2 regions of the Bradyrhizobium dasycarpum genome follow, and region 1 is predicted to be linked to the other one. Evidence: riboswitches for the same ligand, from Rfam matches in the RefSeq annotation. Region 1 holds a riboswitch; the other holds the start of a gene.

The links. Region 1 has a riboswitch for cobalamin ahead of ACETMP_RS11640 (DUF1636 family protein). Riboswitches for the same ligand answer to the same signal wherever they lie in the genome.
Region 2: linked by a shared signal. The riboswitch ahead of ACETMP_RS07550 (TonB-dependent receptor) and the one ahead of ACETMP_RS11640 (DUF1636 family protein) in region 1 are both predicted to bind cobalamin.

Annotation. Positions count from the first base shown of each region.
Region 1 is NZ_CP169574.1:2,348,916-2,360,979, reverse strand. Features, by position in the region: partial or broken gene ACETMP_RS11680 (response regulator) at 1-166, opposite strand, end outside; gene bluB (5,6-dimethylbenzimidazole synthase) at 315-947, opposite strand; gene cobS (adenosylcobinamide-GDP ribazoletransferase) at 952-1,734, opposite strand; gene cobU (bifunctional adenosylcobinamide kinase/adenosylcobinamide-phosphate guanylyltransferase) at 1,731-2,234, opposite strand; gene cbiB (adenosylcobinamide-phosphate synthase CbiB) at 2,356-3,297, shown strand; gene cobD (threonine-phosphate decarboxylase CobD) at 3,309-4,274, shown strand; gene ACETMP_RS11650 (cobyric acid synthase) at 4,263-5,711, opposite strand; gene cobO (cob(I)yrinic acid a,c-diamide adenosyltransferase) at 5,717-6,352, opposite strand; cobalamin riboswitch at 6,393-6,612, shown strand; partial or broken gene ACETMP_RS11640 (DUF1636 family protein) at 6,706-7,079, shown strand; gene cobW (cobalamin biosynthesis protein CobW) at 7,076-8,110, shown strand; gene cobN (cobaltochelatase subunit CobN) at 8,110-11,358, shown strand; gene cobG (precorrin-3B synthase) at 11,355-12,064, shown strand, end outside.
Region 2 is NZ_CP169574.1:1,477,122-1,489,185, reverse strand. Features, by position in the region: gene ACETMP_RS07570 (adenylate/guanylate cyclase domain-containing protein) at 1-36, shown strand, start outside; gene ACETMP_RS07565 (hypothetical protein) at 142-312, shown strand; gene ACETMP_RS07560 (hypothetical protein) at 463-675, shown strand; gene ACETMP_RS07555 (hypothetical protein) at 784-1,047, shown strand; cobalamin riboswitch at 1,087-1,301, shown strand; gene ACETMP_RS07550 (TonB-dependent receptor) at 1,415-3,652, shown strand; gene ACETMP_RS07545 (dihydroxy-acid dehydratase) at 5,295-6,545, shown strand; gene ACETMP_RS07540 (dihydroxy-acid dehydratase) at 6,430-6,969, shown strand; gene ACETMP_RS07535 (tetratricopeptide repeat protein) at 7,003-7,830, shown strand; gene xth (exodeoxyribonuclease III) at 7,955-8,752, opposite strand; gene ACETMP_RS07525 (ATP-binding protein) at 8,887-11,229, shown strand; gene erpA (iron-sulfur cluster insertion protein ErpA) at 11,234-11,563, opposite strand; gene ACETMP_RS07515 (deoxyguanosinetriphosphate triphosphohydrolase) at 11,693-12,064, shown strand, end outside.

The sequences.
Region 1 (12,064 bases):
ATGCGCCGTTCCTGGCGATCGTGGGGTGATGGCCGAGCCGCTTCAGGATCGCTTCCCCGACCTCGCAATTGACGGGATCGTCGTCGACCAGCAGCACGCGGCGCGGCCGCGACGGCGGCGGCAGCGCGCCTTGCGCGACGCCATTCGCAGCGTTTGGCAGCCCGATACCGTATTCGTACGCGGCCCGAGAGCAGCTGTTTCGAACTTAGTCCCCTCGACGGCGTCTTGTAACGCCCTGTGATTGCTTCCGCCTTCGCCAAGGCTTCGGCGGGACAAGTCGCTGCGCTCGCGACGACGGAGCATCGTCCGGCGGGCTAACGCCGCAGCGTAAACTCATCCGCTCCGCGCCGATACTCCCATTTCGCCTGCTCCAGCTCGGGCTGGTCGCATTGGGCTTCCGGATAGCCGATGCAGAGATAGGCGATGAACTTCCAGCCATCTGGCACGTCGAGGATGGCGTGCACGCGATCCGGATTGAGGATCGACACCCAGCCGAGGCCAATGCCTTCCGCGCGCGCGGCGAGCCACATCGCGGTGATGGCGGCCACCACGGAATATTCCGTGGTCTCCGGCATGGTGGCGCGGCCGAGACCGTGGCCGATGTCGCCGGTCTTGTCGGCGAACACCGCAAGATGTCCGGGCGCCTGCTCGAGGCCCGACAGTTTCAGCGTGGCGTAGCGTGCGGCGCGCTCGCCGGAATAGCAGCTCAGCGCATCGGCGTTGCACGCCCTGAAATCGTCGATCACGGCGCGGCGGCGCGCGGCATCGTCGACGATGACGAAGCGCCAGGGCTGGCTGAGGCCGACCGAGGGCGAGAGGCAGGCGGTCTCGATCAGGCGGTCCATGGCGCCGTCCGGCAGCGGATCGGTGCGAAAGCGGCGCACGTCGCGGCGCCACACGAACAGCTCGCGCAATTGCCGGCGGAAGCTGTCGTCGAATTCGACCATGAGGTCAGCCTCCGATCTGGAAGGAAGCGGCGACCAGCAGGATGATGATCTCGCCCAGCTGTTCGAACGCGCCGAGGATGTCGCCGGTCTGCCCACCGATCTGGCGGATCGCAAGCCGCGCCAGCATCAATCCGGCGAGCGACAGCAGGATGAGGCCGACCAGCGCCTTGCCCGGCCCCAAAGCCAGGACGAGCGAAAGCATTCCGACGGCAAAGGCGAGGGCGATGCTCCGGCCCGGCGGCGCGCCGGCGCTTGCCGACAGACCGTCCGGCCGGGCGGGCGGGACCAGGGCCATGAAGGCCGGGACGCCGGCGCGGGCAGCAGCATGCGCGGCGCAAAGCGCGAGTGCGACGGCAACCGGATCGGCGATGGTCGCGAGCGCGCTCCAGCGCAGGCCGAATGAGAGGATCAGCGCGCAGACGCCGTAGGTGCCGATGCGGCTGTCGCGCATGATCTCCAGCTTGCGCTCGCGCGTGCGGCCGCCGCCGAGCCCGTCGGCGGTATCTGCAAGACCGTCTTCGTGCAGCGCGCCGGTGATGAGGGCGGTCGTAACCAGGGCGAGCAGGGCAGCAAGGCTCGGCGTCAGCCCGAACCACATGGCGCCCTTGTAGGCGAAAGCGCCGGCAAGGCCGACCAGCAGTCCCGCGACGGGGAGCGCCCAGGTCGCGCGCGCGATTGCGCCGTCACCTGCCGGCTTCGACGATGCCACGGGAAGGATCGTCACGAACGATGCCGCCACCCTGAGATCGGCGACAATGTCTTTGAGAATCTCGGCGCGCGGCGTCATTTCAGTTTCATGGGAAGGCCGGCGACGACGAACTCGACCTCATCGGCGGCGGCCGCGATCATCTGGTTCATGATCCCGGCGGCATCGCGAAAACTGCGCGCCAGCGCATTGTCGGGCACGATGCCGAGGCCGACTTCGTTGGTGACGAGGACGACGGGGCTGTTCAAACGGGGCAGGGCGCCGGCGAGTTCGGTCACGTCATGCTCCCAGTCGCGCGTCGCATGCATCAAATTGGAGAGCCACAGCGTCAGGCAGTCGACCAGCCGTGCGCCGCCGCCATCGCTCGCGACCAGTGCGGACACGAGATCGAGCGGCACCTCACGCTCGATCCAGTCGGTTCCGCGCCTCGCGCGATGCTTGGCGATACGTGCTTCCATCTCGGTGTCGAGCGCCTCGGCCGTTGCGACATAGACGGGCTGCCCGGGAAAGGCGCGCGCGCGCATTTCCGCGCGCTTGCTCTTGCCCGATCGTGCTCCGCCCGTGATCAAGATGACGGCCATCAAGGTCTCCTTTGGGCCTGACTAATCACCAAACGCGGCCAAAGACAAAGCCGAAATCGGGCATGGAGGGGCTTGCGCTCGCGCCTTGCTTTGCGCAACAGGGGCAGGACAGGAGGCAGGGTTGAGCTTTGCGGGCGCGATGGTGGTGGCGATGGCGGTGGATGCCTTCCTGGGCTGGCCGACATGGCTGTTCGCGCGGATTGGCCATCCCGTGACTTGGCTGGGGCGGCTGATTGCGGCCATCGATCGCGGCTGGAATCGCGCCTCCGATCCCCCGGCGCTGCGCCGCGCAGCCGGCATCGCCGGAGCACTCTTGGTGATTGCAGCCTCCGTCGTGCTCGGCTGGATGATTCAGTCGTTGCTACCCGAAGGTTGGATCGAGATCGTGCTGATCGGCATGCTGGCCTGGCCGCTGGTCGCGCTGCGCTCGCTGCATGATCACGTCGCGGCGGTCGCGACCCCGTTGCTGGCCGGCGATATCGCCAGCGCCCGCGCGGCGGTCTCGCGGATCGTCGGTCGCGATCCCGCGGCGCTCGACGAGGCCGGCATCGCGCGTGCGGCGATCGAGAGTCTTGCCGAGAACACCTCCGACGGTATCGTCGCCCCGGTGTTCTGGGGCGCGCTGTTCGGCCTTCCCGGCATTCTGGGCTACAAGGCCATCAACACCCTGGACTCCATGATCGGCCATCGCAGCGAGCGGCACGAAGCCTTTGGCTGGGCCGCGGCACGCATCGACGATGTCGCCAATTTCATTCCGGCGCGTCTGACCGGGTTCCTGTTCGTGCTGCTGGCGCCAAGGCGGTCCGAGGCGCTGTCCTGCATGACGCGGGATGCGCGCCGTCACCGCTCGCCGAATGCCGGCTGGCCCGAAGCGGCGATGGCCGGCGCACTCGGCGTGCGCCTCAGCGGTCCCCGCATCTATCATGGCAGCATCACGAACGAACCCTGGCTCAACGAGGGCGCGCGCGATCCGCTTGCCGCGGATATCAGCGAGGGACTGACGGTCTATCGCCGCGCCATGCTGTTGCTCGCCGGCGTGCTTGCGATCCTGGCCTTCGCGTGAAAGAACGGGGCATGCGCGAGCACGGCGGAAATCTCGATCAAGCCCAAAAGCGTTTTGGTGGACGCGCCGAGGACTGGATCGACTTGTCGACCGGCATCAACCGGTTGCCTTATCCCGTCGGCGAGGTGAGTGCGCGCGCGTGGAGCGCGCTGCCCTCGCGCGCCGAGATCGACGCTCTGCATCATGCCGCGCGGCACGCCTATCGCACCAGCGCGCCGATCATCGCGCTCGGCGGCGCGCAGGCCGCCATTCAATTGCTGCCGCAGCTCGCGCCGCCCGGCCGCGCGCAAATTCTCGCGCCGACCTATAATGAGTATGCAGGCGTGCTGTCGGCCGCGTGCTGGGATGTGCAGGAGGCTGGCGAGCTCGACGCGCTGGCCGGTGCGGATCTCGCCGTCGTCGTCAATCCCAACAATCCCGACGGCCGGAATCATGCGCCGAAGGATTTGCTGGCACTGCTGCCGCGCGTCGGCCGCCTCGTGATCGACGAGAGCTTTGCCGACGCCGTTCCGATGCTGTCGCTCGCATCCGAAGCGGATCGGCCGGGGCTGCTGGTCCTGCGCTCGTTTGGAAAATTCTACGGGCTTGCCGGCCTGCGGCTGGGCTTTGCTCTCGGCGATGCCGCCGACATCGCCAGGCTCGCTGAGCTCTCGGGCCCGTGGCCGGTCTCGGGCGCAGCAATCGCAATCGGCTGCGGTGCCTTGCGCGATGAAGCCTGGGCCGAAGCAACGTCGGCGCGGCTCGCGCGCGACTGCGTCCGCCTCGACGAGATGGCGCGCGCGCAAGCCTGGACCCCGATCGGCGGTACGCCGCTGTTTCGTCTTTACCGGACGCCTGACGCGCTGGCTGCGCAGGAGAAGCTGGCTCATGGCCATATCTGGTCGCGCGTGTTTGCGCGAGAGCCGACATGGCTGCGCCTCGGGCTTCCCGGCAGCGAAGCCGAATGGACGCGCCTTGCCGAAGTGCTAGCGCGCTAGCGCGAGCAGGCCATCGACGTCGAGATGTTTCTCGATGTGATCGGCCAGCGCCTCGAGCGCGCTTTCGACCCGGCCCATATAGGGCTCGTTGCCGGCGGGAATGTCGAGCCTTGCCAGGTACGCCTTGCGGAAATCATCCGACGTGAACAAGCCGTGCAGATAGCTGCCCTGCACGCGGCCGTCGCGCGAGATCGCGCCCTCCGGCTCGCCGTTCAGCTTTGCGAAGGGGCGGGTGCGATCCGGTCCGTCGGTGCGCCCGATGTGGATTTCGTAAGCCTCGATCGGGTGGTTCGTGGCGGCATGCACGGCCGCGACACGCGTCAGCGTCTTCTGCGGGCTCATCACCGTCTCGACATCCAGCAGCCCAAGTCCGGGCGTATCGCCTGCGGGGCCCTCGATGCCATCAGGGTCGGCAACGCTGCGCCCCAGCATCTGGTAGCCGCCGCAGAGGCCGAGCACGTGGCCGCCGCGGCGATGATGCGCGAGCAGGTCGATGTCCCAGCCCTGCGCGCGCAGGAAGGCGAGATCGCCGCGGGTGGATTTCGAACCGGGGATGATGACGAGGCGGACGTCCCCCGGAATCGCTTCACCCGGGCGCACCATCACGAGATCGACGCCTGGCTCCAGCTTCAGCGGATCGAGATCGTCGAAATTGGCGATGCGCGACAGCGCCAAGCACGCGATCTTGCATTGGCCGGGCTTGCGCGCGTCGCTCAGGCCGAGCGCGTCCTCGGCCGGGAACTCGCCGGCGCGGGCAAACCAGGGCAGCACGCCGAAGCCGCGCCAGGCGGTCTTGTGTTCGATCAGCCTGTAGCCATCGTCGAACAGGGTGGGATCGCCGCGGAATTTGTTGATGACGAAGCCCTGGATCATCGCGGCATCCTCGGGGTCGATCACCGTCTTGATGCCGACGAGCTGCGCGATGACGCCGCCGCGGTCGATGTCGCCGACCAGCACGACGGGCACGTCGGCCTTGCGGGCAAAACCCATATTGGCGATGTCGGACTTGCGCAGGTTGACTTCCGCCGGACTGCCGGCACCCTCGACCAGCACGAGGTCAGCGCGCGCCTTCAGCCGCTCGAAACTCTCCAGCACCGCGCTCATCAATGACGGCTTCATCGCGGCGTAGTCGCGCGCGCGCACTGTCGCGATGCGCTTGCCGTGAACGATGACCTGGGCGCCGACATCGGTCTCGGGCTTCAGCAGCACCGGGTTCATGTCGGTGTGCGGCTCCACGCCGGCGGCGAGCGCCTGCAGCGCCTGCGCGCGTCCGATCTCGCCGCTATCGATCGTGACGGCCGCGTTGTTCGACATGTTCTGCGGCTTGAAGGGGAGCACGCGCAGGTCCCGCCGGGTGAAGGCGCGCGCAAGGCCGGCCACGATGAGCGATTTGCCCACGTCCGAGCCGGCCCCCTGGATCATCAGCGCACGTGCCATCGGCATCAGAACTCGACGCCGGCCTGCGCCTTGATGCCGGAGCGGAAGGGATGCTTGACCAGCGTCATCTCGGTGACGAGATCGGCGATCTCGATCAGCTCGTCCTTGGCGTTGCGTCCGGTGAGCACGACATGCGTCAGCGGCGGCTTCGAGGTGGTCAGGAAGTCGACCACCTCGGCGATGTCGAGATAGTCGTAACGCAGCGCGATGTTGATCTCGTCGAGCACGACCATGCGCAAGTTCTCATCTGATATCAGCTCCTTGGCCTTCTCCCAGCCGGCGCGCGCAGCGGCGATGTCGCGGGCGCGGTCCTGCGTCTCCCAGGTGAAGCCTTCGCCCATGGCGTGGAACTGGCAGAGCTCGCCGAAATGGCCGGTGAGCAGGCGCCGCTCGCCGGTGTCCCAGGCGCCCTTGATGAACTGCACGACCGCGCAGGGGAAGCCATGGGCGACGCAGCGCACGATCATGCCGAAGGCGGAGGACGACTTGCCCTTGCCGGCGCCGGTGTGAACGATGATGAGGCCCTTTTCGCCGCTCTTGGTCGCCATGATCTTGTCGCGGGCGGCTTTCTTCTTCGCCATTTTCTGGGCGTGCCTGGCGTCGGTTTCCTCAGGTGTTTGGGTGTCCGGTTCAGGCGTCATTGGATCCGGTCCTTCGGCTTGACAAGAGGCGGCCACCGGCAAATGGTGGCCCGGCGTTGGTTCCTGTCCTATGACAGGCGAAGAGGGAATGCGATAGGGTCCGAATCGGCAAGATTTGGATCCAAAATGCAGCCGCCCCCGCGACCGTGACCGGAGAGATGCCCAAAGCCACTGATTCCCCAGGAATCGGGAAGGCGGGGATCGAAGGGCAAAACCCTGCTCCGCAAGCCGGGAGACCTGCCAGCGCGGACGAGTTTTGGACCGGCGGACGGGGTGTTCCGCGACGGGGAAACGGGCCTTCTGACGAATGGTCCGTGTGCCTCATCGCCTCCCGCTGTTATCTGGAAGAGGCGATGACCGTCACACTTCATGTCTGCATCACCTGCCGTGCCGGCCAGACGCTTGGCGAGGGCGAGACCACGCCCGGCAAGCGCCTGCACGGTGCGATCCTCGAGGCTGGCGTGCCCGACGGCGTCAATGTGGTTCCCGTCGAATGCCTCTCGGCCTGCAGCCAGGGCTGCTCGGTCGCGCTGAGCGCGCCCGGTCGCTGGTCCTATGTCTATGGCCGCCTGTCGGATGCGAATGCGCAGGACGTGGTCGCAGGCGCTGCGGCCTATGCGGCCGCGCCTGATGGCCTCGTGCCCTGGCGCAGCCGCCCCGAAATCTTCCGCAAGCAGTCGCTTGCCCGCATTCCCCCATCGCAATCGTGCCGGAGGCCGCCGAATGAGCTCGCTCGCAAAAGTTCCGGTCACGGTGGTCACCGGTTTCCTCGGCTCCGGCAAGACGACGCTGATCCAGCATCTGCTCGCCAACCCCGGCGGCAGGAAGCTCGCAGTGCTCGTCAACGAGTTCGGCAGCGAGGGCGTCGATGGCGAGATATTGAAGTCGTGCGCCGATGCGAACTGTCCGGAAGAGAACATCGTCGAGCTCGCCAATGGCTGCATCTGCTGCACCGTCGCCGACGATTTCATTCCGACCATGGAGCAATTGCTGGCGCGGCCGGTGCGGCCGGATCACATCCTGATCGAGACCTCGGGCCTGGCGCTGCCGAAGCCACTGCTGAAGGCATTTGATTGGCCAGAGATCCGCTCGCGCATCACGGTCGACGGCGTGATCGCGCTCGCTGATGCCGAGGCCGTGGCGGCGGGCCGCTTCGCGCCCGATCCTGACGCCGTCGAGGCGCAGCGCGCGGCCGACGCCAATCTCGACCACGAGACGCCGCTGTCGGAAGTGTTCGAGGACCAGATCGCCTGCGCCGACATCGTGCTGCTGACCAAGGCCGATCTTGCCGGTGCCGCCGGCATCGAAGCGGCCAAGGCCGCGATCATTGCCGAGATGCCGCGCCGCGTGCCGATGCTGCCCATCACCGACGGCGCGATCGACGCCCGCGTCATCCTCGGCCTCGGCGCTGCCGCGGAGAACGATCTCGCCGCGCGCCCCTCGCATCATGACGGCGAGGAGGAGCACGAGCATGATGATTTCGCTTCCGTCGTGATCGACCTTCCGGAAGTCACCGACATCGATGCGCTGGTTGCCTCCGTGCAGCGCCTGGCGCGCGAGCAGAACGTGCTGCGCGCCAAGGGCTATATCGCGGTCGCGGGCAAGCCGATGCGTCTCTTGCTTCAGGCCGTGGGCGAGCGCGTGCGCCACCAGTTCGACAAGCCCTGGGGCGCAGGTCTCAGGCAGTCCAAGCTCGTCGTGATCGGCGAGCACGGCGATATCGACGAGGCCGCGATCAGGTCGGGACTTGGTGTCTGATGCACGTCGTCTTCCGCGAGAGCCGCGGTCTGGAGGAGACCGCGACGCCCAGAGACATCGGCCAGGATCCGGCCGATCTCGTGGTGCTCTCGTATTCGGATTCCGACCTTGCCGCCTTCGCGGCCGGCTGGCGCCGTGGCCGCGATAGCCTGCCGTCGCTGCGGCTCGCCAATCTCGCGGAGCTGCGGCATCCGCTGTCGGTCGACACCTATCTCGAGAAGACGCTGTCGCAGGCGCGCGGCATTCTGGTGCGGCTGATCGGCGGCGAATCCTATTGGCCGTACGGGCTCGCTGCGCTCCAGCAACTCGCAAAGGATCGCAACATCGTGCTCGCCGTGCTGCCGGGCGATGGCCGCGATGACGCGCGGCTCGATTCCTACTCGACCTTGCCGGTGTCGACGCTGCGCCGGCTCAAGGTGCTTTGCGACACCGGCGGTCCGGTCGCCGCGCAAGCGGCGATCGCGCAGCTCGCGCTGGCCTCGGGACTTTATGCGGGGCCCGTTACCGGCGAGCTGACTGTGCCGGAAATGGGCTTCTACGATCCCGCGCGCGGCGTCATTGCTGCGCCGGCCTCGGGTGCGGGCAGGCCGCTCGCGCTGGTGACGTTCTATCGCTCCTATCTCACCGCTGCCGACACGGCCCCGGTTGATGCGCTGATCGCGGCGCTGCGCGAGAGGGGCTTTGACTCCTACGGCGCGTTTGTCACCTCGTTGAAAGCGCACGGCGTCGCCGATTGGTTGCGCACGCATCTCGCGCAACATCCTCCGGCCGCGATCGTCAACGCGACGGCATTCTCGGCCATCGGCGACGACGGCGCGACGCCGTTCGATCAAGCTTCGTGCCCGGTGTTCCAGGTCGCGCTCTCGACGGCGCGGCGCGAGGATTGGGCAGAGTCGCTGCGAGGTCTCTCGCCCGGCGATCTCGCGATGCATGTGGTGCTGCCCGAGGTCGACGGCCGGCTGTTCGCAGGCGTTGTGAGCTTCAAGTCGGCCGCGATGCGCGACCCCGATCTGCAATTCGCCCATCTAGCGCACGGGCCGGACGAGGAGCGCGTCAAGGCCGTCGCCGCGCGCGTTGTGGCCTGGCATCGCCTTGCGGAGAAGCCTGTCGGCGAGAAGCGGCTGGCGATCGTGCTCTCGAACTATCCGGGCCGGCCGCATCAGATCGCCCATGCGGTAGGGCTCGATGCGCTGGCTTCGGTGGAAGTCCTGACGTCGGATCTCGCCGAGGCTGGTTTCGATGTCGCGCGGGTTGATGCGCTCGGCGAGACGCTGTTGAAGCAAAAGCTCACCTGGAGCGTTGCAGAATACCGCGCGGCCCTCTCGCGCCTTCCACAATCCCTGCAAGACGATCTCGCGCAGGCCTGGGGCGCGCCGGAAGACGATCCGAGCTGCCGCGACGGCGCGTTCCGTTTCGCGGCCATCGCGTGCGGCCGCTCCATCATCGCGGTTCAGCCCGAGCGCGGCGATGCAGTCACGCGCGATGCCGATTACCACGATCTCGCCCGTACGCCGCGCCACGCCTATGTCGCGTTCTATCTTTGGCTCCGCGCGCAGCGGATCGATGTCGTCCTGCACATGGGCGCGCATGGCACGCTGGAATGGCTGCCGGGAAAATCCGTCGCGCTGTCGTCCGCGTGCTGGCCGGAAGCGCTGGTCGGCGATTTGCCCGTCATCTATCCCTTCATCGTCAACGATCCCGGCGAAGCCGCGCAGGCCAAGCGCCGCATCGGCGCGGTCACGATCGGCCATCTGCCGCCGCCGCTCGCGCAATCCGCGGTGCCGGAAGGCCTGCGGCGGCTTGAACGTCTGCTCGATGAATATTCGACCGCCGATGGCCTCGATCCCGCACGCCGCCAGCGGCTGATCGCGTCGATCCGCGACGAAGCGCGTGCCGCCGGTCTCGAAGACGATCTCGGCCTCGACGCATCGGCGGCGCCGGCCGAAGCGATTCCACGGATCGATCGCTTCGTCTGCGATCTCAAGGAAAGCCAGTTCGGCGACGGCCTTCATGTGTTCGGCCGCGGTGCCTGCGGTGACGCCGAGCGCGGTGCGCTGCTTGCTGCGCTTGCCGGCCAGCGCGTCGCGCCGGGACCGTCGGGCTCGCCCTATCGTGGTCGCCAGGACGTGCTGCCGACCGGGCGCAATCTCTTTGCCGTCGACCCGCGTGCGGTGCCGACACCGTCGGCACATGCGCAGGGGATAAAGCTCGCGGAGGAGCTGCTGCGCCGTCACCTGCAGGATCATGGCGACTGGCCGAAGGGCCTCGTGGTCGATCTCTGGGGCTCGGCGACGATGCGCACGGCGGGCGAGGAGTTCGCGATGGCGCTGCATCTGGCCGGCCTCGCGCCGCGCTGGGATCACGCATCCGGCCGCGTCACCGGATATGACATCATCGCCCCGGCGGAGCTCGGCCGCCCCCGCATCGACGTCACGCTGCGGGTCTCGGGCCTGTTCCGCGACGTCTTTTCCGGCCTTGCCCAATTGTTCGAGGCCGCCTCCGAGGCGCTCGCCGCGCGCGAGGACGAGGGCGAGGAGAATCCGTATCGCCACCGCGCCTCGCGCGTGTTCGCGCCGCGGCCCGGACAATATGGCGTCGGCCTCTCGGCGATCCCCGACGCGTTCACGCCGGAGACGCGTGAGGCGGCCGGCGAAGCCTGGCTGTCGGCCTCGTCCTGGGCATTCTCGGCCGCCGGCGAGATGCAGTACGATCGCGCCGGGATCGAGGCGCGGCTTGGCTCTGCCGATGCCTTCGTCCACGTCCAGGATTTGCCGGAGACCGACCTGCTGCTCGCCGCCGATTATGCCGCGCATGAAGCCGGCGTGGCGGCCGCCGCAGCGCATCTCGGTGCGGCAGGACCATCGCTCTATCACCTCGACACGGCACGCCCCGAGCAGCCGCATGCGCGTACGCTGACCGAGGAGATTTCCCGCGTCGTCCGGGCGCGTGCCGCCAACCCGGCCTGGATCGCCGGCATGATGCGCCATGGTTTCCGCGGCGCCGCCGAGATCACCGCGACGCTGGAGCACATGGCCGCGTTCGCCCATCTTGCCGGCGCCGTGCCGCCGCATCTGTTCGATCTCTATTTCGATGCGACGCTCGGCAATGACGACGTCCGCGCCTTCATGGCGCGCGAAAATCCGTCGGCGCTTGCCGCGATGGAGACCTGTTTTGCGCGCCTGCATGATGCGGCACTCTGGCAGACGCGCCGCAACTCGATCGCGGCGGCGCTGCGGGAGGCCTCATGAGTGCGGCCGCGGTCAAGGGCTGGTGTCCCGGCGCGCTACGCCCGATGCTGTCGGGCGATGGGTTCGTTGTGCGGGTGCGCCCGTTCGGCGGGCGCCTTGACGCGCCACAGATCACCGGGCTTGCCGAGCTCGCCGGGCGACACGGCAATGGCCTGATCGACGTCACGAGCCGCGCCAATCTCCAGATCAGAGGCGTCAGCGAGCAGAGCCATCGGCCGCTGCTCGATGGCCTTGCAAAACTGCGGCTGCTCGATCCTGACACCGAGATCGAAGCCCGCCGCAACATTCTGGTGACGCCGTTCTGGGGCGGCGGCGACGAAACGCAGTCGCTCGCCGCGGAGCTCGAGGAGGCGCTCGCCGAGTGCGGCCTCGCGCTTCCGACCAAGTTCGGCTTCGCCATCGATGACGGCAGGTCGCGGGTGCTCGCCGGCGATTCCGCGGACATCCGCATCGAGCGCGATCGCCTGGGCCATCTGCTGGTGCGGGCCGACGGTGCGAGGCTTGGCCGCTCCGTCGCGCGCGGCGATGCCGTGAGCACGGCGCTGGCGCTCGCAAGCTGGTTCCTGGTCTCCGGTGGCGCCAGGGGTGGGCGAGGGCGGATGGCGGCGCACATCGCGTCAGGTGCGGTATTGCCCCAATCGCTGCACGGCGAGGCCGAGCCTGCGCCCGTGATGGCCGCCTCGCGGCCCGGGCACTATCCGCAAGG
Region 2 (12,064 bases), 870 kb from region 1:
GGATGGGACGGCGCCTGGCGTCTCGACAGCAAATAGGCTGCCGCACCGGAAAAATTGCTTCTGCTCGATAACGATGTTCGCCGTGACCTATTTCCCGGGCTTAGGTTTGACGTCCTTGAGGCGTTTGATGGGGACACGCCGATGCCAGAACTTCAGGACAGGCTGGAACGGTTTGAGACGCTCACCGCCGAATGCGAGCTGATCGCCAAGCTCGCCACCGACGCCAGCAAGCGCGAGTTCTATCTGAAGCTTTCGGAGCAGTACCGGCAGTTGGCGCTCGACATGCGGCAGGCGATCGCGGCCGCGGCCTGAGGCCGGCTGCAATCCGTTCTTAAGGTTTGGCGCGCATCCTGATGGCATGCGGGCGTCGCTGATCGGCGGTGCCCGTGGTGGGAAGGCCGGAGTTCGCTGCAATGCAGCGCGCACCGGAACGTCATTGTCGTGCTAGACAGGGCAAATCCCATGCGCCTCGTTGCTGTGATCGTGTTCGCGCTCATGACGGCGGCCTGCGACCAGGAGCAGGACATCACCGGCTCGACGACGCCGGCCTGCCCCTTGCGGAACTACAGCTACAATCCCCGCGACATGAACCAGTGCGTTAACGCCTGCAAGGCATGCGATCGCGGCACCACCGTCACCTGCTCGACCTCCTGCACCCTCAAGGGCGCGCGCTGAGCGCGTTGGCGGCTGCCTCCGGAGCTGGCTCTCGCAATCGGCGGTGCTTAGGCACCGGAACGATTCACTTGGGTTAATCATTGAAGAGGCGGCAGGACGTGGAGTCCGATGGAAATGGGTATGCTCGATCCCGGTCGATTTCTGGTGTCGTGCTCGCATTGCGAGGCCTGGCCGATGGCCGCCAATGTGAAGCGGTCGAGCTGGTCGGCGTCTCCGCATGAGGTCCGCTTTGTCTGCACGCGCTGCCGCCGCGAGGAAACCGCGATCGTCTCGGCCTCCGGCGAACTGACCCCGATCAAACGCATCGATGTTCCGCCGCGCGACGTCACGGCCGCCTGGGCCCAGGCGCAACGTCCTCGCGGACGGACCTGAGCGCCGCCCAACGGTCGATTGACACTCTGCCGGAGCGACACGTAAATGGCCGGCGACGGTTCTCCCCAGGGAGATCAAAAGGGAATGTGGTGCGGGACGTCCCAATGCCGGGATCTGTCTCAACGCCACGGCTGCCCCCGCAACTGTAAGCGGTGAATCTTTCGTCCTGTGCCACTGGGAACCTCGGTCCTGGGAAGGCGACGTAAGGTAACGACCCGCGAGCCAGGAGACCTGCCGTCAGCCGTGGTCACACGCGAAGATGTCGGTCGGGGAGTACAGACATTGGCTTTACCGGAGCGGTCCGCCGCTCTGCCGTGAAACCTCGTTCGCTGTGACGTGCCACTGACGTCATACCGAGGTGACAACATTGTCCCGTCTCATTTCTGCCGCCCGGCGCCTTGGCGCCGGTCTGTTCGCATCCATCTCGCTCCATTCGCTGGATCTATCCACCGCCTTCGCCCAGCAGGGGCTTGCCGAGCAATTGCCGCCCATCGAGGTGAGCAAGTCCGACGATCGGAACCGGACGCGGGCGAGGGCGATCGGTGAGGGCGATGCGACGCGGCTGCGGCGGGCCGCGAACGGCGCGCCGGCAGGCGATGGCACCGGCTCATCCGGCTCGGGCTTGGAGGCTGCCGCCGGCAGCGGCGGCATCGTCGGGGCCGCCACGACCGTCATCACGGCCGCGGATATCGCGCATTCGCCGTCGCAGACGCTTGCCGAGATCATCGCAACGCAGGTGCCGGGGGCCCAGATCACGACGTTCTATGGCGGCCAGATCGGCGCCAAGACCAGCGTGGACCTGCGCGGATTCGGCGCCTTTGCCATCGCCAACACGCTGGTGCTGGTCAACGGCCGGCGGCTCAACGACATCGACATGGCGCAGGTGGACCTCTCCACCATCCCGCTCAATTCCATCGAGCGCATCGAGATCACGCGCGGCAATTCCGGAGCGGTGCTCTACGGCGACAACGCGGTCGGCGGCGTGATCAACATCGTCACCAAGACCGGCGCCGGCGGACCGCCCGCGACCGCGCGCATCGAGGCCGGCTTCGGCTCGTTCAACACCAGGCTCGGCAACGTCTCGACCTCGCTCAATTCCGGTCCGTGGTCGACCTCGTTCTACGGCAATACCGCCAGGACCGACGGCTATCGCGACAACAATCGCTATTCGCAGCAGAACGGCGTCGGCAATCTCAACTACACCACGCCAGGCCTGAGCGCGTTTCTCACCGTCACCGGCGATAATCAGGAGCTGCGGCTGCCGGGCGGCCGCACCGTCGATCCCTCCATCGGTCTCGACGAGCTCACCACCAATCGGCGCGGCACCAGCACGCCGTTCAACTACGCCAACCAGCAGGGTTTTGGCGCGACTGCCGGCTTCACCAGGACGCTGGTCAACGGCGTCGATCTCATTGTCGACGGCGGTGTGCGTGACAAGAAGCAGCAGAGTGCGTTCTTCGCGAGCCCGACGCCGGTTCCGGCCTTCTTCACGTCGACTTATGTCGAGTCCCATCTGACGAATTGGTCGATCACGCCGCGGCTCAGCGTGAAGAGCCTGCTGCTCGGCCTGCCGTCGCAGCTCCTGACCGGCATCGACTATTACGATGCGAGCTTTGCGCAGCACCGCGGCGCCGGGCAGGGGCTCGCCGCCTGGCACAATTACGACCTCAGGCAGCAGACGGTCGCGGGTTATTTCCAGCACACATTGGGCGTGCTGCCCACGACCGACATCTCCTACGGCGCGCGGGTGCAGAACGTCCGTCTTGCGGCACGCGACAATTTCGACGCGGCGGCGCCGTTCAATGCTGACATCGGCGCGCTGCCGCTGACGAGCGACGAGACCCAATATGCGCTGCATCTCGGGGGCGAGCATCGTCTCAACGACGTCGTCTCGCTGTTCGCTCGCGCCGCGCGCGCGTTCCGCACGCCTGACGTCGACGAGCGCCTGTCCTCGGGGCCGTCCTTCGATCTCCTGACTTTCGCCGCGATCCCGCAAACGTTCCAGCTCAAGACCCAGACCTCGCAGGACATCGAGGGCGGTCTGCGCATCAGGGGCGGCGGTCTGCAGCTGCAGAGCAGTCTCTATCTGATGGACCTCACCAACGAGGTCCATTTCAACCCGGTCCTGTTCTACAACACCAATCTCGATCCGACCCGGCGCTACGGCTCGGAGACCAGTCTGTCCTATCGCGTCAACGACACCCTGCTGCTGCGCTCCGGCATGGCCTATACCCGCGCGGTCTTCCGCGAAGGCGCCTGGGCCGGCAACGACGTGCCGCTGGTGTCGCGCTATACGGCGAGTGCGGGTGTCAGCTGGAACATCTGGCAGAACTACGTGGTGCTCGATGCCACTGCGCGCGTCTGGAGCGAGCGGCGCATGGACAACGACCAGGCGGGCACCCAGAAGCCGATCCCGGCCGGCGGCACGATCGACCTCAAGCTCAGCGGCCAGTATGAGCGCTACTTCTGGTCCCTCGGCGTCAACAATGTGCTGAATGCGCTCTACTACGACTACGCCATCGCCAGCACCTTCACGGACGGCCGCTTCAGCGCCTATCCGCTGCCCGGCCGTACCTATCTGCTCAAGGCCGGCGCCACGTTCTGACTCCGGCGGGCTGTCAGATGCCTTCGGATGGACCAGCGTTTCGCAATGACGTTGCTGGAGAGAACATGTGCGCGCATCGCTCTCTTGCCCCGGACGCAGCGCAGCGCTTTTTTTGGCGGCGCGCTGCAGAGCCGGGACACGGCGCCTGGGGCTTCGTGATCGGCGCGGCTGCGCTCGTCGCCGCCTACGCGGTCAGCCGGGATGCGGCGGCGCGTGAGGTGGTAGCCCGGGTGAGCGTAGCGCTAAGGCACCTGCCTGTGTCGGCCTCTGTCAATCCTGTCCCGCAAAAAAGATTCCGCTTTACCGAAATTCGGTTTCGGCGTATACGTCGGCCATCCCGGCTCAACCAGGAGGGGCGATCTCGAGGTCGTCTTGATCGCGAGCCGGGCTTGCGGTGGACGCGGCAGCGTCGGCACGAGAGGTGTGGGCAGGGCGGGTAGTCCCTGTGAGCCCATGGCCGCGTGCAGACGAACGGCGCTGTTCAGTTCGTCGCGCCGACATTCGACGGCACCGTGCACGATGCCGTCGACCCTGTGGCGCGAACGAATGCGCGTACGGCAAAACCGTGTGGTCCTGGCCGTCGTTGCTACGGTCAAGCTTTTCGAAGATGCGCGCGAGTCCAACCGGGCGGACGGCATCGTCAATTCGAACGGCGAGGGAGGCCAGAAGGAAAGTTCGGCTCCCGGGAGAGCACGGCATAAGCCGTCCGACCATCGCGCAGGGAAGGCCGAGTGATCGGCACCACCTGTATGCTGCTGTGCGGTTCTTCCTGCGTGTGCATTTTCGCGCAGCGGACCGCGGGTGCGATGTCGGCACCCGGCCTTCCCTGCGCCCTCTTGGATTTGAGGGTGGAGTGATCAAGCAAAACTCGGGCGAATTGCGCCGCGAGGCTGCGAAGGCGTGTCTGCAACCACGTACTCAGTGTCATCGCCCGCCTTGTGCGCACTTGCGCACTGGGGCGGGCGATCCAGTATTCCAGAGGCCGCAGTAATTGAACCGAGAAGCCGCGGCGTACTGGATTCCCCGCCGGAGCCTGTCATCGGGCTCGCCGAAGGCGAGACCCGGTGGCGGGGAATGACAGTGGTGATGGGAGGAAATAGCCTACCGCCTCGCCCACACCGCTCTCGTGCCCCGGACACAGCGCCCCCGGCGATGCGAAGCATCGTCCGGTACGTTGCGCTGCAGGGCCGGGGCCCATGTCGCGGCAATGTGCCGTGTCGCCCTGGGTCCCGGCTCTGCACCGCAACGCTCTCGCGTCGCGGCTTGTCCGGCACACGAGAGTGCGGCAGAGCCGCCGACTCACTTTGCGTGCGCATCTCGACTTCAGTACGACCTCGGTACCTCACAAGAGTTGAAATCAGAGGTTGTGGATCGCTTTCCTTGCGAGGTATCCAAGTATGCCAACCCGTGTCTTCCCGGTAACGATTGTGCCGTCTACGCAACACTCGGTTCCGATTTAACCGTCATCACTGGTGGTTCGCATCACCGCCGCTTTTTGGCCACACCCAAACATGAATAAAATCGCACAGATGTTTGAAGGGCAGCGGCGGTCCCAAGGGGCGCTGGAAAATCCCAAGGTCGATTCAAATCTTGGCTCTGATTTTTCGGGTCTGAAAGGGTCGACCGGGGAAGCTGGTTTGCGATGGGCGCGAAGTTTGACAAGCAGAGGCTGCCGAGCCGTCACGTGACGGAAGGCCCTGCGCGCGCGCCGCATCGGTCCTACTTCTACGCCATGGGTCTGACCACCGAGCAGATCCACCAGCCCTTCGTCGGCGTCGCTTCGTGCTGGAATGAAGCTGCGCCCTGCAACATCGCGCTGATGCGCCAGGCCCAGGCGGTGAAGAAGGGCGTGGCCTCGGCCGGTGGCACCCCGCGCGAGTTCTGCACCATTACCGTGACCGACGGCATCGCCATGGGGCATGACGGCATGCGCTCGTCGCTGCCGTCGCGCGAATGCATCGCCGATTCCGTCGAGCTCACCGTTCGGGGCCACGCCTATGACGCCCTGGTCGGGCTCGCCGGCTGCGACAAGTCGCTGCCCGGCATGATGATGGCGATGGTCCGCCTCAACGTGCCCTCGATCTTCATCTATGGCGGCTCGATCCTGCCCGGCACGTTCCGTGGGCAGCAGGTCACCGTGCAGGACATGTTCGAGGCGGTCGGCAAGCACTCGGTCGGTGCCATGTCGGACGAGGACCTCGACGAGATCGAGCGCGTGGCGTGCCCCTCGGCGGGCGCCTGCGGCGCGCAGTTCACCGCCAACACCATGGCGACCGTCTCCGAGGCGATCGGCCTCGCACTGCCTTACTCGGCCGGTGCCCCGGCACCGTATGAAATCCGCGACGCGTTCTGCATGACCGCGGGCGAGAAAATCATGGACCTGATCGCGTCCAACATCCGGCCGCGCGACATCGTCACCCGCAAGGCACTGGAGAACGCGGCTGCCGTGGTGGCGGCCTCCGGCGGCTCGACCAATGCTGCGCTGCACCTGCCGGCGATCGCGCATGAGTGCGGCATCAAGTTCGACTTATTCGACGTCGCCGAAATCTTCAAAAAGACACCATATGTCGCGGATTTGAAGCCGGGCGGCCGTTATGTCGCCAAAGACATGTTTGAAGTAGGTGGCATACCGCTTCTGATGAAGACGCTGCTCGACAACGGCTTCCTGCACGGTGATTGCCTTACCGTCACGGGCCGCACGATCGCCGAAAACCTCAAGAGCGTGAAGTGGAATCCGCACCAGGACGTGGTGCACCCGGCGAGACAAGCCCATCACCGTGACAGGCGGTGTGGTCGGCCTGAAGGGGAATTTGGCGCCAGAAGGTGCGATCGTGAAAGTCGCGGGAATGTCCAACCTCAGGTTCACCGGTCCGGCCAGGTGCTTCGACCGTGAGGAGGATGCATTCGAGGCGGTCCAGAACCGCACCTACCGCGAAGGCGAAGTCATCGTGATCCGCTACGAGGGGCCGAAGGGCGGCCCCGGCATGCGGGAAATGCTCCAGACCACCGCGGCGCTGACCGGCCAGGGCATGGGCGGCAAGATCGCGCTCATCACCGACGGCCGCTTCTCCGGCGCCACCCGCGGCTTCTGCATCGGCCATGTCGGCCCGGAAGCCGCCATCGGCGGCCCGATCGGGCTGCTCGAGGACGGCGACATCATCGAGATCGACGCGGTCGCCGGTACCCTTAACGTAAAATTGAGCGACGCCGAGCTCGCCCAGCGCAAGACCAAATGGAGCGCTCGCGCGACTAACCACACGTCGGGTGCGCTCTGGAAGTATGCTCAGCAGGTTGGACCAGCGGTCGGGGGGCAGTGACCCATCCGGGCGGCGCGCACGAGAAACAGTGCTATGCGGACATCTAGGCGTGCCATAGTTGCGTTTGTGTTGGGGGCGAGTGCGCTGGCCGCGCCGGCGCTTGCCTTCGACGGCGCCCCGGTCAACCCGAAGGACGCGACCATCCCGGTCGTGACCAACTTGCCGGGGACCGCGGCGACGGTGCGCGGCAAGATCGCGCCGGCGGCTGTGCCGCAGGAGACCTCGCTCAGTGCGCTGCAATATGCGGCGGAGGGCGGCCACCCCATCGCGCAGTGGAAGCTCGGCCGCATGTACGCCAATGGCGACGGCGTCGCCCAGGACGATCTGCGCGCCTTCGAATATTTCAGCCGGATCGCCAACGCGCATGCCGAGGACAGCCCGTCGGCGCCGCAGGCGCAGATCGTGGCCAACGCCTTCGTCGCGCTCGGCCGGTACTATCTCAGCGGCATCCCGAACTCGAAGATCAAGTCGGATCCGGAGCGGGCGCGGGAGATGTTCTCCTATGCGGCGTCGTATTTCGGCAATGCCGACGCGCAATACGATCTCGCCCGGCTCTACCTGAAGACGCCGGACGCCTCGCGCGAGGATTTCCGCTATGGCGCGCGCTGGCTCGGTCTCGCCGCGCAGAAGGGCCAGCACCAGGCGCAGGCGCTGCTCGGCCAGATGCTGTTCAACGGCGACCGTCTGCCGCGGCAGGCGGCCCGCGGCCTGATGTGGCTCACCCTGGCGCGTGACAGCGCGGGCACGGAAGAGACCTGGATCAAGGAAAGCTACAACCGCGCCTTCGCCAAGGCCTCCGACGACGACCGCGCCATGGCCCTGCAAATGCTGGAGCAATGGGTGCAGGGGCGCAGGGAATAGTCACGGTCCCGTCGGGTGGGTAAAGGCGCAAAGCGCCGTGCCCACGATCTCGTCATGATCGGAGCAGGTGGTGGGCACGCTTCGCTTTGCCCACCCTACGGCAGGTGCGGCATCTCGGCGTGCGTCACGCCGCCTCGAGATCCAGATCCGCCCACACCGGCACGTGGTCCGACGGCTTCTCCCAGCCGCGCACATAGCTGTCGATCCCGACATTGGCGAGCTTGTCGCTGGCCTGCGGCGACAGCAGCAGATGGTCGATCCGCAGACCCTGGTTCTTCTGCCAGGCGCCGGCCTGGTAGTCCCAGAAGGTGTACAGCCCGCCCTCGTCGGTGACCGCCCGCAAGGCGTCGGTCAGGCCGAGGCCGAGCAGGGACTGAAAGCTCTCCCGCGTCTCGGTCTTGAACAGGGCGTCCTCGGTCCAGGCAGCCGGATTGTGCACGTCGCGGGCATGCGGGATGACGTTGAAGTCGCCGGCGAGGATCAGCGGCTCCTCGGTCTTGAGGCGCTCCTTCGAATAGTCAAGAAGCCGCGACATCCATTTGAGCTTGTAGGGATATTTCTCGGTCCCGACCGGGTTGCCGTTGGGCAGATAGAGGCAGGCGATGCGCAGCACGCCCGACTTGAGCGTCACCACGCCCTCAAGGAAGCGGGCGTGGGCATCCTCGTCGTCGCCGGCGAGCCCCGACTTGGTCTCGTCGAAGCGCAGCTTCGAGAGCAGGGCGACGCCGTTGAAGGTCTTCTGCCCGTGCGTGACCACGTTGTAGCCGAGCGCCTCGATCTCCAGCCGCGGAAAGGCCTCGTCGACGCATTTGATCTCCTGGAGGCAGACGATGTCCGGCTGGCATTCCCTCAGCCAGGTCAGCAGCAGGTCGATCCGCTGCCGGACCGAGTTCACGTTCCAGGTGGCTACTCTGATGGTCATGTCGGCGGGCTCCGGGCAGGGGCCATGGTTAGAACAAACTGCAAACGCGCCCGTCAAGGACGCCGCAAAATCTCCCACAAAATTAACCCGGCTTAAGCAGGCGGCAGGCCATTGATCGTCAAGGGGTTCCTCGGATGGGCTGGCCGGACAAGTCGATGAAGCGAACTGCGCTGCGTGACGGACTGATCGGCGCCTTCCTGTATTGGCTCGGCGGCTTCGAGATCGAGGACGGGCTGACCGCCGGCCTCAGCGAGCGCGAGATCCGCCGCATCCGCGCCAAGCAGATCGACGCCGTGACGCAGTTGATCCCGGTGACGATGGCGGTGACGATGCTGAACGTCGCCATCGTCCTGATCCTGTTCTGGGGGCACGGCTGGAACGACTTCCTCGCGATCTGGGGCCTGACGCTCGCCACCACCGCCTCGCTCGCGGTGCGCTCCTGGCGGAGGTCGCACCAGAACCCGCCGCAGGAGGCCTCGCCTCGCGCCGCGCGGCAGATGCTGCGGCAGGCGGCCTTCCTCGCCGCGATCTGGGGCGCGCTGCCGCTCGCGCTGTTCAGCCGCATCGAGCCGACCAGCCAGCTGATCCTGGCCTGCCTGATGGTCGGGATGATGTCCGGCGGCGCCTTCACGCTCTCGACCTTCCCGCGCGCCGGCCTCGTCTATCTCGCCACCATGACGGTCGCCTGCGCCGGCGCGCTGCTGCTCTGCGGCACCGGGCCCTACCTGGTGACGGCGGTGTTCCTGCTGCTGTTCGCATTCTTCATGGCGCGCAACATCGTCTCGCAGGGCAATCTCTTCCTCGGCAATATCAAGGCCCAGCTCGAGCTGGAGCGGCAGACCGAGATCATCTCGCTGCTGCTGAAGGATTTTCAGGCGAACGCCAGCGACTGGCTGTGGCAGACCGATGCCGAAGGACGCCTGGTCGACGTGCCCGACCGCTTTGCCGACGTCGCGCAGGTACCGTTGCCGCTGCTGAAGGGATCGTATTTCGCCGACGTGCTCGACATGCTCTGCCCCGAGGACAAGAGCGCGGCCTACAACGTCGTCGGCCTGATGGAGCAGAACGAGCCGCTGCACGAGATGAACCTCAAGGTCGTCGCCGGCGGCGAGGCGCGGCTGTGGTCGCTGACGGCAAAGCCGGCCTATGACCGCGAGGGCCAGTTCCTCGGTTATCGCGGCTTCGGACGCGACGTGACCGAGCGCTGGCGCGCGGAAAAGGCCGAGGCCGAGAGCCGTGCCAAATCCGATTTCCTCGCGGTGATGAGCCACGAGATCCGCACCCCCATGAACGGCGTGCTCGGGCTCGCCAGCATGCTGCTGGAGACCAAGCTCGATCCGGAGCAGCGCGAGGCGGTCACCACGATCCGCGAATCCGGCGACAATCTCCAGCGCATCCTCAACGACATTCTCGACCTGTCCAAGCTCGAGGCGGGGCGCTTCCAGTTCGAGGCGATCGATTTCACCCCGCAGATGCTGGTCGAGACCGTCGCCAACGTCGCGCGCGCGAGCGCCAAGAGCAAGGGCAAGAGCAAGGATTTGGCAATCAAGCTCGAGCTCGATCCGAACCTGCCGCCGACGCTGCGCGGCGACGTCGCGCGTATTCGCCAGGTGCTGCTCAACCTCGCTTCGAACGCGGTAAAGTTCACCGACGAAGGCGAGGTGACGATCTCTGCGACCTGTCAGGCGCGCCGTGACCTGCTGGCGACCGTGGAATGGGCGGTGACCGACAGCGGCATCGGCATCGCCCCCGAAAAGCTCGGCCAGCTCTTCAGCGACTTCGCGCAGGCCGACGCCTCGATCAGCCGCCGCTTCGGCGGCACCGGCCTCGGCCTGGCGATCTCCCGGCGCATCATCGAGCAGATGGGCGGCACGATCGGCGTCACATCGACGCCGGGGCAGGGCTCGACCTTCCGTTTCACGCTGGTGCTGCCCTGGAGCCAGGCGCAGGCATCCGACCAAACGTCGGAACGCGACGAGGCTGACGTGCTCAAGGCCCGCATCGCCGGCCTCGATCGGCCGCTAAAGGTGCTGGTCGCGGAGGACGATGCGGTCAACCGCATGGTCGTGAGCAAGATGCTAGGGGCCTTCGACGTCGACCTGCGGGTCGTCACCGATGGCGCCGAGGCCGTCGCGGCGGCATCCGAGGGCCATTACGACGTCGTGCTGATGGATGTGCGCATGCCCGACATGGACGGGCTTGCCGCCACCCGTGCGATCCGCGCGCAGGGCGGGCGCTTCGCAAGCCTTCCGATCGTCGCGCTGACCGCGAACGCTTTCCCCGAGGATGTCAGGATCTGCCGCGAGGCCGGCATGTCGGACTTCCTGGCCAAACCGCTGCGCAAGCCGGCGCTGGTCGCGGCCCTGCTGCGCGCGCTGGACGGCTACACGATGTCGGACGACGCGCCGCTCCAGCCGGACCTGATGCCGGTCGAAATGGAGTGGACGGACGAGGAAAGACAGGCGACCGGCACGTAGCCAGTCAGACCGAGAAGCTGGTGCCGCAGCCGCAGGACGCGGTGGCGTTCGGATTGTTGACGCGGAACGAGGCGCCGATCAGGTCGTCGACGAAATCGACCTGCGATCCCGCCAGGAAGGGCTGCGAGGCGGAATCGACCAGCACCACCGCATTCTCCTGCTCGATCACGAGATCGTCGTCGGTCCTGGCACGGTCGATGTCGAACTTGTACTGGAAACCCGAGCAGCCGCCGCCCTCGACCGAGATGCGCAGCATCGCGCCAGAGCCTTCGCCCTTGAGGATCTCTCCGATCCGGCGTGCGGCCCGGTCGCTGATGGTCACGGCAGTGGTCATTGTCGGTCTCCGATAGTCCGGTCGTCCCACGCGATACCCATTTCATTTGGTATCCCGCGTCCGGCATAGTTAAGTGCAAGGATACGCAGAATCAAATGGATAGGGACTAAATTCGTCGTGTCCGTCGGAATGGCAGCTCCCCGCGCGCCCTATGCCTGCGATCCCGACCGCAGCCGCGGCCGGCTGGTCGCGGAGCCGCCGAGCCGGACCCGCAGCCCGTTCCGGCGGGATTGCGACCGGGTGATCCATTCCACCGCGTTCCGCCGCCTGAAGTACAAGACCCAGGTGTTCGTGTTCCACGAGGGCGATCACTACCGCACGCGGCTGACCCATTCGCTGGAGGTGGCGCAGATCGCCCGCGCGCTGGCGCGGCAGCTCGGGCTGGACGAAGACCTCACCGAAACCTTGGCGCTTGCCCACGATCTCGGTCATCCCCCGTTCGGCCATGCCGGGGAGCGGGCGCTGGATGCCTGCCTGAAGCAGTTCGGCGGCTTCGACCAC